Regions from separate parts of the Rathayibacter sp. VKM Ac-2759 genome, predicted to be linked through region 2. Evidence: predicted binding sites of a transcription regulator. Region 2 holds the regulator's gene; the other holds the start of a gene.

Region 1 (4,888 bases), 360 kb from region 2:
GCAGGAGCTCGAGGTGCGGCTCGCCGATCTCGAGAAGCAGGGCAAGCTGCTCGAGGCCCAGCGGCTCCGGATGCGCACCACGTTCGACCTCGAGATGATGCAGCAGATCGGATTCTGCTCGGGCATCGAGAACTACTCCCGGCACATCGACGGCCGCGAGTCGGGCGAGGCGCCGCACTGCCTCCTCGACTACTTCCCCGACGACTTCCTCGTCGTGATCGACGAGTCGCACGTGACCGTGCCGCAGATCGGCGCGATGTACGAGGGCGACGCCTCCCGCAAGCGCACGCTCGTCGAGCACGGCTTCCGCCTGCCCTCGGCGATGGACAACCGTCCGCTCAAGTGGGAGGAGTTCAAGCAGCGCGTCGGCCAGACGGTCTACCTCTCCGCGACCCCCGGCCGCTACGAGATGGGCATCGCCGACGGCATCGTCGAGCAGATCATCCGCCCCACCGGCCTCGTCGACCCGGAGATCGTCGTCAAGCCGACCAAGGGCCAGATCGACGACCTGCTCGAGGAGATCAAGCGCCGCACCGAGCGCGACGAGCGCGTCCTCGTCACCACGCTCACCAAGCGGATGGCCGAGGAGCTCACCGACTTCCTCACCGAGGCCGGAGTCCGCGTCCGCTACCTGCACTCCGACGTCGACACGCTCCGCCGGGTCGAGCTGCTGTCCGAGCTGCGCGCGGGCGTGTACGACGTCCTGGTCGGCATCAACCTCCTCCGCGAGGGCCTCGACCTGCCCGAGGTGTCGCTCGTCGCCATCCTCGACGCCGACAAGGAGGGCTTCCTCCGCTCCTCGACGTCGCTCATCCAGACGATCGGCCGCGCGGCCCGCAACGTCTCGGGCGAGGTGCACATGTACGCCGACAAGGTGACCGACTCGATGCGGCTCGCGATCGACGAGACCGACCGCCGCCGAGAGAGGCAGGTCGCCTACAACCTCGAGCACGGCATCGATCCGACTCCGCTCCGCAAGAAGATCGCCGACATCACCGACGCCCTCGCCCGCGAGGGGGCCGACACGGCCAAGCTCCTCGCCGGCCGCGACGCCAAGAAGAAGAGCCCGACCCCCAACCTCCGTCGGCAAGGTCTCGCCGCCAACGGCGGCAACGACCTCGAGGCGATCATCTCGGACCTCAACGGCCAGATGCTGCAGGCCGCGGGCGAGCTCAAGTTCGAGCTCGCGGCGCGACTGCGCGACGAGGTCCAGGAGCTCAAGCGCGAGCTCCGCCAGATGGAGAAGGCGGGCCACCTCTCCTGATCGGGAGCGGCGGAGCGCGGCCGGAGGCGACCGCCGCGGTCCGCGACGGGGTGCGCGATCCGCAAGACCGCGCGCCCCGGATCAGCGCCCAGCGAACGTCCCCGGGCGATGTCGGTGGCTCCGCATACACTTTCGAGGTGTCGATCGCGAATGCCGTAACAGACCCCTCGTCCGCCCCCTCTCCCTCCTTCCACCGCTTCGTCTCCTCCCTCGACGAGTCGGTCTCGAAGCTGGTGGTGAGCGGTGCCCGGGTGCACAACCTCCACGATGTCGACCTCGAGATCCCGCGCGACTCGATGGTCGTCTTCACCGGTCTGTCGGGGTCCGGCAAGTCGTCGCTGGCCTTCGACACGATCTTCGCCGAGGGTCAGCGCCGCTACGTCGAGTCGCTGTCGGCCTACGCGCGCCAGTTCCTCGGCCAGGTCGACCGCCCCGACGTCGACTTCATCGAGGGGCTGAGCCCCGCGGTCTCGATCGACCAGAAGTCGACGAACCGCAACCCGCGCTCGACCGTCGGCACGATCACCGAGATCTTCGACTACATGCGTCTGCTCTGGGCGCGCATCGGCGTGCCGCACTGCCCGATCTGCAGCGAGAAGATCTCGGCGCAGACCGTTCAGCAGATCGCCGATCAGATGATGGAGCTCGAGAGCGGCACCCGCTACCAGATCCTCAGCCCGGTCGTCTCGCAGAAGAAGGGCGAGTTCGTCGACCTCTTCAAGGAGCTCACCGCCGGCGGGTACTCCCGTGCGATGGTCGACGGCTCGCTCATCCAGCTCAGCGACCCGCCCACGCTCAAGAAGCAGTACAAGCACGACATCTCGGTCGTGGTCGACCGTCTCGTCGCGGGTCCCGACATCCTCGGCCGGCTCACCGACTCCCTCGAGACCGCTCTCCGCCTCACCGACGGCATCGTGCAGATCAACTTCGTCGACGGTGAGGGCGAGGGCGCCTGGACGACCTTCTCCGAGAAGCTCTCCTGCCCCAACAACCACCCGATCTCCCTCACCGAGATCGAGCCGCGCACCTTCTCGTTCAACGCCCCGTTCGGCGCCTGCCCCGAGTGCTCGGGCCTCGGCACGCGCATGTCGGTCGACGACGACCTGCTCCTGGGCGACCCCGATCTCAGCATCGCCGAGGGCGTCATCATCCCCTGGACCACGCAGGGCAAGGGCCTCTTCCAGTACTACGAGAAGCTGCTCGACGGCCTCTCGCGCGATCTCGGCTTCAAGCTGACCACGCCGTGGAAGCGGCTCAGCTCCGAGGTCCAGCAGGCCGTCCTGCACGGCGACAACTTCGAGGTCAAGGTCAAGTGGAAGAACCGCTACGGCCGTGAGATGAGCTACACGTCGGGCTTCGAGGGTGTCGTGCCCTACATCGAGCGCCAGTACGTCCAGGCCGAGACCGATGTGCAGCGCACCCGCTGGTCCGAGTTCCTCCGCGAGGTGCCCTGCCCCGTCTGCAAGGGCTCGCGGCTCAAGCCCGAGGTCCTCGCCGTCCTCGTGCACGGCGCGAGCATCGCCGACATCGCCGACCTCAGCCTCGGCGACGCCCAGGACTTCATGGCGCGCCTCGAGCTGACCGACCGGGAGGCGCACATCGCCGCGCAGGTCCTCCGTGAGATCCGCGCGCGCCTCGACTTCCTGATCGAGGTCGGACTCAACTACCTCAACCTCTCCCGCGCCGCCGCGTCGCTCTCCGGCGGCGAGGCCCAGCGCATCCGGCTCGCTACGCAGATCGGCTCCGGGCTCACCGGCGTGCTCTACGTGCTCGACGAGCCGAGCATCGGCCTGCACCAGCGGGACAACCGCCGCCTCATCGACACGCTGCTGAAGCTGCGCGACCTCGGCAACACGCTGATCGTCGTCGAGCACGACGAGGACACCATCCGCACCGCCGACTGGATCGTCGACATCGGCCCGGGCGCCGGCGTCAACGGCGGCGAGGTCGTGCACTCGGGCTCCTACGACTCGCTGCTCGAGAACACCGACTCGCTCACCGGCGACTACATCTCGGGCCGCCGCTCCATCGACATCCCGAAGAAGCGGCGCAAGATCGACCGCAAGCGGATGATCAAGGTCGTCGGGGCGAACGCCAACAACCTGCGGAAGGTCGACGTGGAGTTCCCGCTCGGCACCTTCGTCGCCGTCACGGGCGTCTCGGGCTCGGGCAAGAGCACCCTGGTCAACGACATCCTCTACCGGGTGCTCGCCAACCAGCTCAACGGGGCGCGCAAGGTCCCGGGCAAGCACACCCGCGTCACCGGCCTCGAGAACCTCGACAAGGTCGTGCACGTCGACCAGAACCCGATCGGCCGCACCCCGCGCTCCAACCCCGCCACCTACACCGGCGTCTTCGACCGGATCCGCAACCTGTTCGCCGAGACGACGGAGGCGAAGGCCCGCGGCTACCTGCCGGGCCGGTTCAGCTTCAACGTCAAGGGCGGCCGCTGCGAGGCCTGCTCGGGCGACGGCACCATCAAGATCGAGATGAACTTCCTGCCCGACGTCTACGTCGCGTGCGAGGTCTGCGGGGGAGCGCGCTACAACCGCGACACCCTCACGGTCCATTACAAGGGCAAGAACATCGCCGAGGTCCTCGACATGCCGATCGCCGAGGCGGCCGAGTTCTTCGAGCCGATCACCTCGATCCACCGCTTCCTCAAGACGCTCGTCGAGGTCGGCCTCGGCTACGTGCGGCTCGGGCAGAGCGCGACGACGCTCTCGGGCGGCGAGGCGCAGCGCGTCAAGCTCGCCACCGAGCTCCAGCGCCGCTCCAACGGCCGCAGCGTCTACGTGCTCGACGAGCCGACCACCGGCCTGCACTTCGAGGACGTCCGCAAGCTCCTCCTGGTGCTGAACTCGCTCGTCGAGAAGGGCAACACGGTGATCACCATCGAGCACAACCTCGACGTCATCAAGTCGGCCGACTGGCTGATCGACATGGGACCCGAGGGCGGTGCGGGCGGCGGCCAGGTCGTCGCGGTCGGCACGCCCGAGCACGTCGCGAAGGTCGCCGCGAGCCACACGGGCGGGTTCCTCGCCGAGATCCTCGGTTGACGACGCGGACGGGCGCGCGCACGGCATGACGCAGACACTCGACTACCGGCCCAAGGCCGGTGAGATCCCGACCCTCCCGGGCGTCTACCGGTTCAAGGACGCCAGGGGCCGGGTCCTCTACGTGGGCAAGGCCAAGAACCTCCGCGCACGGCTCAGCAACTACTTCGCGCCGCTGCCGAGCCTGCACGAGCGGACCCGGCGGATGGTCACCTCGGCCTCAGGCGTGGAGTGGACCGTCGTCGGCACCGACGTCGAGGCGCTCCAGCTCGAGTTCACCTGGATCAACGAGTTCGACCCGCCCTTCAACGTCAAGTTCCGCGACGACAAGTCGTACCCCTACATGGCGGTGACGCTGGGTGACGAGGCCCCGAGGGTGATGGTGACCCGCAACGCCAAGATCCGCGGGGCGCGGTACTTCGGTCCCTACCCGAAGATCTGGGCCATCCACGAGACCATCGACCTGATGATCAAGGCCTTCCCGATCCGCACCTGCAACGACTCGAACTACAAGCGGGCCATGCAGAGCGGGAAGCCCTGCTTCGCCTCCCAGATCGGCCGGTGCGGC
Region 2 (4,888 bases):
AGCTCTCGGACGCCGCGGCGGCGCTCGAGGACCGCCGTGCGGCGCCGGGCGTGCGCGACGGTGCCGTCCGCGCCCGCGCGGCGGCTCTCCGGCCGGAGGACTACCGCCGCGCCTCCTACGAGGAGCGCCTCGCCGCCCAGGAGGAGGCCCTCGGCCTTCCGCCGCTGCCGACGACGACCATCGGATCGTTCCCGCAGACGCGCGAGATCCGCACGGCGCGAGCGGCCGTGGGGCGGGGCGAGCTGACCGAGTCGCAGTACGTCGAGCGCATGCGCGCCGAGATCGAGCGCGTCGTGCGGCTCCAGGAGGAGATCGGGCTCGACGTCCTCGTGCACGGCGAGCCCGAGCGCAACGACATGGTGCAGTACTTCGCCGAGAACCTGGACGGCTTCGCGGTGACGCGGAACGGCTGGGTGCAGTCGTACGGCAGCCGCTGCACGCGGCCGTCGCTGCTCTGGGGCGACGTCTCGCGCCCGGCACCGATCACGGTCGAGTGGTCGAGCTTCACCCAGTCGCTGACCGAGCGGCCGGTCAAGGGCATGCTCACCGGCCCGGTGACGATCCTCGCGTGGTCGTTCGTGCGCGACGACCAGCCGCTGAAGGAGACCGCCGAGCAGGTCGCACTGAGCCTGCGCGACGAGATCGCCGACCTCGAGCGCGCGGGGATCCGCATCGTCCAGGTCGACGAGCCGGCGCTGCGCGAGCTGCTGCCGCTCGAGAAGGCGAACCAGCCCGCCTACCTCGACTGGTCGGTCGGTGCGTTCCGGCTCGCTACCGCGGGAGCCGCGACGGGCACGCAGATCCACACCCACCTCTGCTACTCCGAGTTCGGAGTCGTCATCGACGCGATCGACCAGCTCGACGCGGACGTGACCAGCATCGAGGCGGCGCGCTCGCGGATGGAGGTCGTCACCGACATCGAGCGCTCCGGCTTCGCGCGGGGCATCGGCCCCGGTGTGTACGACATCCACTCGCCGCGCGTCCCGAGCGAGGGGGAGGTGTCCGATCTGGTCGGCACGGCTCTCGGCTCCATCCCCGCGCGCCAGCTCTGGATCAACCCGGACTGCGGTCTGAAGACCCGGGGCTACGAGGAGACGGTGGCGTCGCTGCGGTCGATGGTCTCCGCGGCCTCCGGCGCCCGCGCGGCGCTCACGGGAGCGGCGGCCGTCTAGGAGGCGCGGGCCCGGACGAGCGGACCCCGGCCCGTCGAGGCGCCCTGCGCGAGCAGGCAACCTCGACGGACCGGGGTCTCCTCGTCCGCGGTCAGACGGAGCGGAGCACCGCGACGATCTTCCCGAGCACCTCGGCCTCGTCGCCGAGGATGGGCTCGAAGTTGGAGTTGCGGGGGAGGAGCCAGGTGTGGCCGTCGCGCTGGCGGAGCACCTTCACGGTCGCCTCGCCGTCGAGCATGGCCGCCACGATCTCGCCGTTCTCGGCGGTGCGCTGCGACCGCACCACGACCCAGTCGCCGTCGCAGATGGCCGCGTCGATCATCGACTCGCCGACGACCTTCAGCATGAACAGCTCGCCCTTGCCCACCAGCTGCCGGGGGAGGGGGAACACCTCGTCGATCTGCTGGTCGGCCATGATCGGGACGCCCGCCGCGATCCGGCCGACGAGCGGCACCATCGCCGCGTCACCGACGGTCACGGTCGACTCGAAGGAGCCGTCGTCCTCGGTCGAGCTCGGGACGTCGATCAGGATCTCGAGCGCGCGGGGCCGGTTGGGGTCGCGGCGGAGGTAGCCGCTCAGCTCGAGCTGGTTGAGCTGGTGCGTGACGCTCGAGAGCGAGGCGAGGCCGACGGCGTCGCCGATCTCGCGCATGCTCGGCGGGTAGCCGCGGCTCGACACCGAGCGCTGGATCGCATCGAGGATGGCGAGCTGCTTGGCGCTCAGGTTCTTGCGGCGGCGACCGGCGCCCGGCTTGGTCTTCGGCGTCTGCGCGTCGCTCACGGTGCTCCCTCTCTCGGCGCGCACCCCGCGTGCGCACCCTCCCGGCTGCGGTCCGACGTCGAATGTCGGTGGTCGCTGCTGTACTACCTCCGGGCTCTCGAAACTGTATCCGCCGCGGGTCCCCGTTCGAAACATTCGTTCGAGTGTGTCGCGAGCCGTCATCCGGAGGGCGGCACAGCGGATACGACGCGACAGGCACTTGTCCGCCGCGAAGTTCGAAGATATATTCGGAACAGAGATTCGGGGCGGCCCTCCCGGCCGAGGTCCGCCCCGAGTCCCTGCTGAGAGGAGCGATCACCATGACCGCACGGAATTCCCGCACGACACACGACTCGCACGCGACCCGGCGTCCGATCGATCCGGCGACGCCGCAGAAGTCGCACCTGCGCCTCACGCGGCGCGGGCGCGCCGTGCTCGCCACTCTCGGGGCGCTGCCGATCGTCGCCGGCGCCTTCGTCTTCGGCCTGAACGGCGGGGGAGCAGTCGCGTCCGCCGATCAGTCGGGCGTCGAGTTCCAGTACGTCACCGTCCGCGCGGGCGAGTCCCTCTGGTCGCTCGCCGAGGAGCTCGCTCCGGAGTCCGACCCCCGCGACGTGGTCGACGACATCCTGTCGCTCAACCAGCTCCCCAGCGCCGGCATCGAGCCCGGGCAGCGCCTCGCGGTCCCCTCCCAGTACGACGTCGTCCGCTGACCGGCACTCCGGCCTCGACGGGCGGCGCCGCTAGCATCTTCTGGTGACGACTCTCGATGATCTGCCCCTGCGCGACGACCTCCGCGGCAAGCACCCCTACGGTGCGCCCCAGGCCGTCGTGCCCGTCGCCCTGAACGTCAACGAGAACACCCACCCCGTCCCGGACGACGTCGTCTCGGACATCATCGAGCGGGTCGGAGTCGCGCTCCGCACCGTCAACCGCTACCCCGATCGCGAGTTCCGCGAGCTCCGCGACTCCCTCGCCGGCTACCTCGGCCACGGTCTCACCGCGGACGGCGTCTGGGCGGCCAACGGGTCGAACGAGGTCCTCCAGCACGTGCTGCAGGCCTTCGGCGGTCCCGGGCGGTCGCTCCTCGGCTTCGCGCCGACCTACTCGATGTACTCGATCCTCGCCTCCGGCAGCGGCATGGAGTGGATCCCCGCGCCGCGCGAGAGCGACTTCCGCGTCGGAGCGGCGCACGCGGCCGAGCAGGTCCGCCTGGCGCAGCCCGACATCGTGTTCCTCTGCGCCCCCAACAACCCCACGGGCACCCCGCTCGACCTCGAGACCGTCGCCGCCGTCTACGACGCGACCGACGGCATCGTGGTCGTCGACGAGGCCTACGCCGAGTTCGGAGGCCGCGGAGCTCCCACCGCGCTGAGCCTGCTGCCGGGCCGCCCCCGCCTCCTCGTCTCGCGCACGATGAGCAAGGCCTTCGCCTTCGCGGGCGTCCGCCTCGGCTACCTCGCCGCCGACCCGGCCGTGATCGACGCGCTCCGGCTCGTCCGCCTGCCCTACCACCTCTCGGCGCTCACGCAGGCGGCGGCCACGGCCGCGCTCGCCCACTCCGACGAGATGCTCGCCATGGTCGGCGACATCATCGTGCAGCGCGACCGGATGGTCGACGGGCTCCGCGCTCTCGGCTTCGACGTGCACGAGACCGGGAGCAACTTCGTCCTCTTCGGCGGTGTCGACGATCCGCGCGCGGTGTTCGAGGCGCTGCTGGCCCGCGGGGTCCTCATCCGCGACGTCGGCATCCCGAACCACCTCCGGGTGAGTGCGGGAACGGAGGCCGAGACGACGGCGTTCCTCGACGCGATGACGGAGGTCGTGGCGGCCCGAGCGGACGCACGCAGCGGGTCCTGAGGCCCGTCCCGCCACCACGGAGCGTGCGCCCCGCCGCGAATAGACTGGGTGCATGACCTCTCCGAGCGCCGCACCCGGGCGCACCGCCTCCCTCAGCCGTGCCACCAGCGAGTCGAGCATCGAGCTGTCGATCGACCTCGACGGCACCGGCGTCGCCGATCTCGAGACCGGCGTGCCCTTCTTCGACCACCTGCTGACGGCGTTCGCGAAGCACTCCCTGACCGACCTCACGGTCCGGGCCACCGGCGACATCGAGATCGACATCCACCACACCGCCGAGGACATCGGCATCGTGCTCGGCACTGCGATCAGGCAGGCGCTCGGCGACAAGGCCGGGATCTCCCGCTTCGGCGACGCGCTCGTCCCGCTCGACGAGGCACTGGTCCAGGCCGTCGTCGACATCTCCGGTCGCCCGTACCTCGTGCACACCGGCGAGCCCGAGGGCTTCGCCCTGCACCTCATCGGCGGGCACTTCACCGGATCCATGGTGCGGCACGTCTTCGAGGCGATCGCGTTCAACGCGGGCCTGACCGTCCACGTCACCGTCCTCGGCGGGCGCGACCCGCACCACATCGCCGAGGCCGAGTTCAAGGCGTTCGCCCGCGCCTTCCGGCAGGCGAAGGCCTTCGACCCGCTGGTCGCGGGAGTCCCGTCGACCAAGGGCGCGCTGTGACGACCGGCCGCCCCTCCGTCGTCGTCTACGACTACGGCTCGGGCAACGTGCACTCGGCGGTCAAGGCCCTCGAGCTCGCCGGAGCCGATGTCGAGCTGACCTCCGACCGGCAGCGCGCGCTCGAGGCCGACGGCCTGCTCGTCCCGGGCGTCGGAGCCTTCAGCGCCGTGATGGACGCGCTCACGAGAGCCCGCGGCGGCGAGATCATCGACAAGCGCCTCTCCGGCGGCCGTCCCGTCCTCGGCATCTGCGTGGGCATGCAGGTGCTGTTCGAGAAGGGCGTCGAGCGGGGCGTCGAGAGCGAGGGGCTCGGCGAGTGGCCGGGCGTCGTCGACCTCCTGCCGGCCGACGTGGTCCCGCACATGGGCTGGAACACCGTCTCGGCCCCGGCCGGCTCGGTGCTGTTCGACGGCATCGCCGACG

The links. Region 2 encodes LexA, which represses DNA repair genes until DNA is damaged. Its sites were predicted from a motif close to TCGAACANNTGTTCGA; they were not measured.
Positions count from the first base shown of each region.
Region 1: a site for LexA is predicted at 1,385-1,400, ahead of uvrA (excinuclease ABC subunit UvrA). Genes of this name have one in related genera too.

Region 1 is NZ_CP047176.1:1,838,622-1,843,509, forward strand. It holds gene uvrB (excinuclease ABC subunit UvrB) at 1-1,264, shown strand, start outside; gene uvrA (excinuclease ABC subunit UvrA) at 1,498-4,323, shown strand; gene uvrC (excinuclease ABC subunit UvrC) at 4,349-4,888, shown strand, end outside.
Region 2 is NZ_CP047176.1:1,480,037-1,484,924, forward strand. It holds gene metE (5-methyltetrahydropteroyltriglutamate--homocysteine S-methyltransferase) at 1-1,172, shown strand, start outside; gene lexA (transcriptional repressor LexA) at 1,264-1,953, opposite strand; gene GSU68_RS06780 (LysM peptidoglycan-binding domain-containing protein) at 2,253-2,645, shown strand; gene GSU68_RS06785 (histidinol-phosphate transaminase) at 2,686-3,792, shown strand; gene hisB (imidazoleglycerol-phosphate dehydratase HisB) at 3,845-4,465, shown strand; gene hisH (imidazole glycerol phosphate synthase subunit HisH) at 4,462-4,888, shown strand, end outside.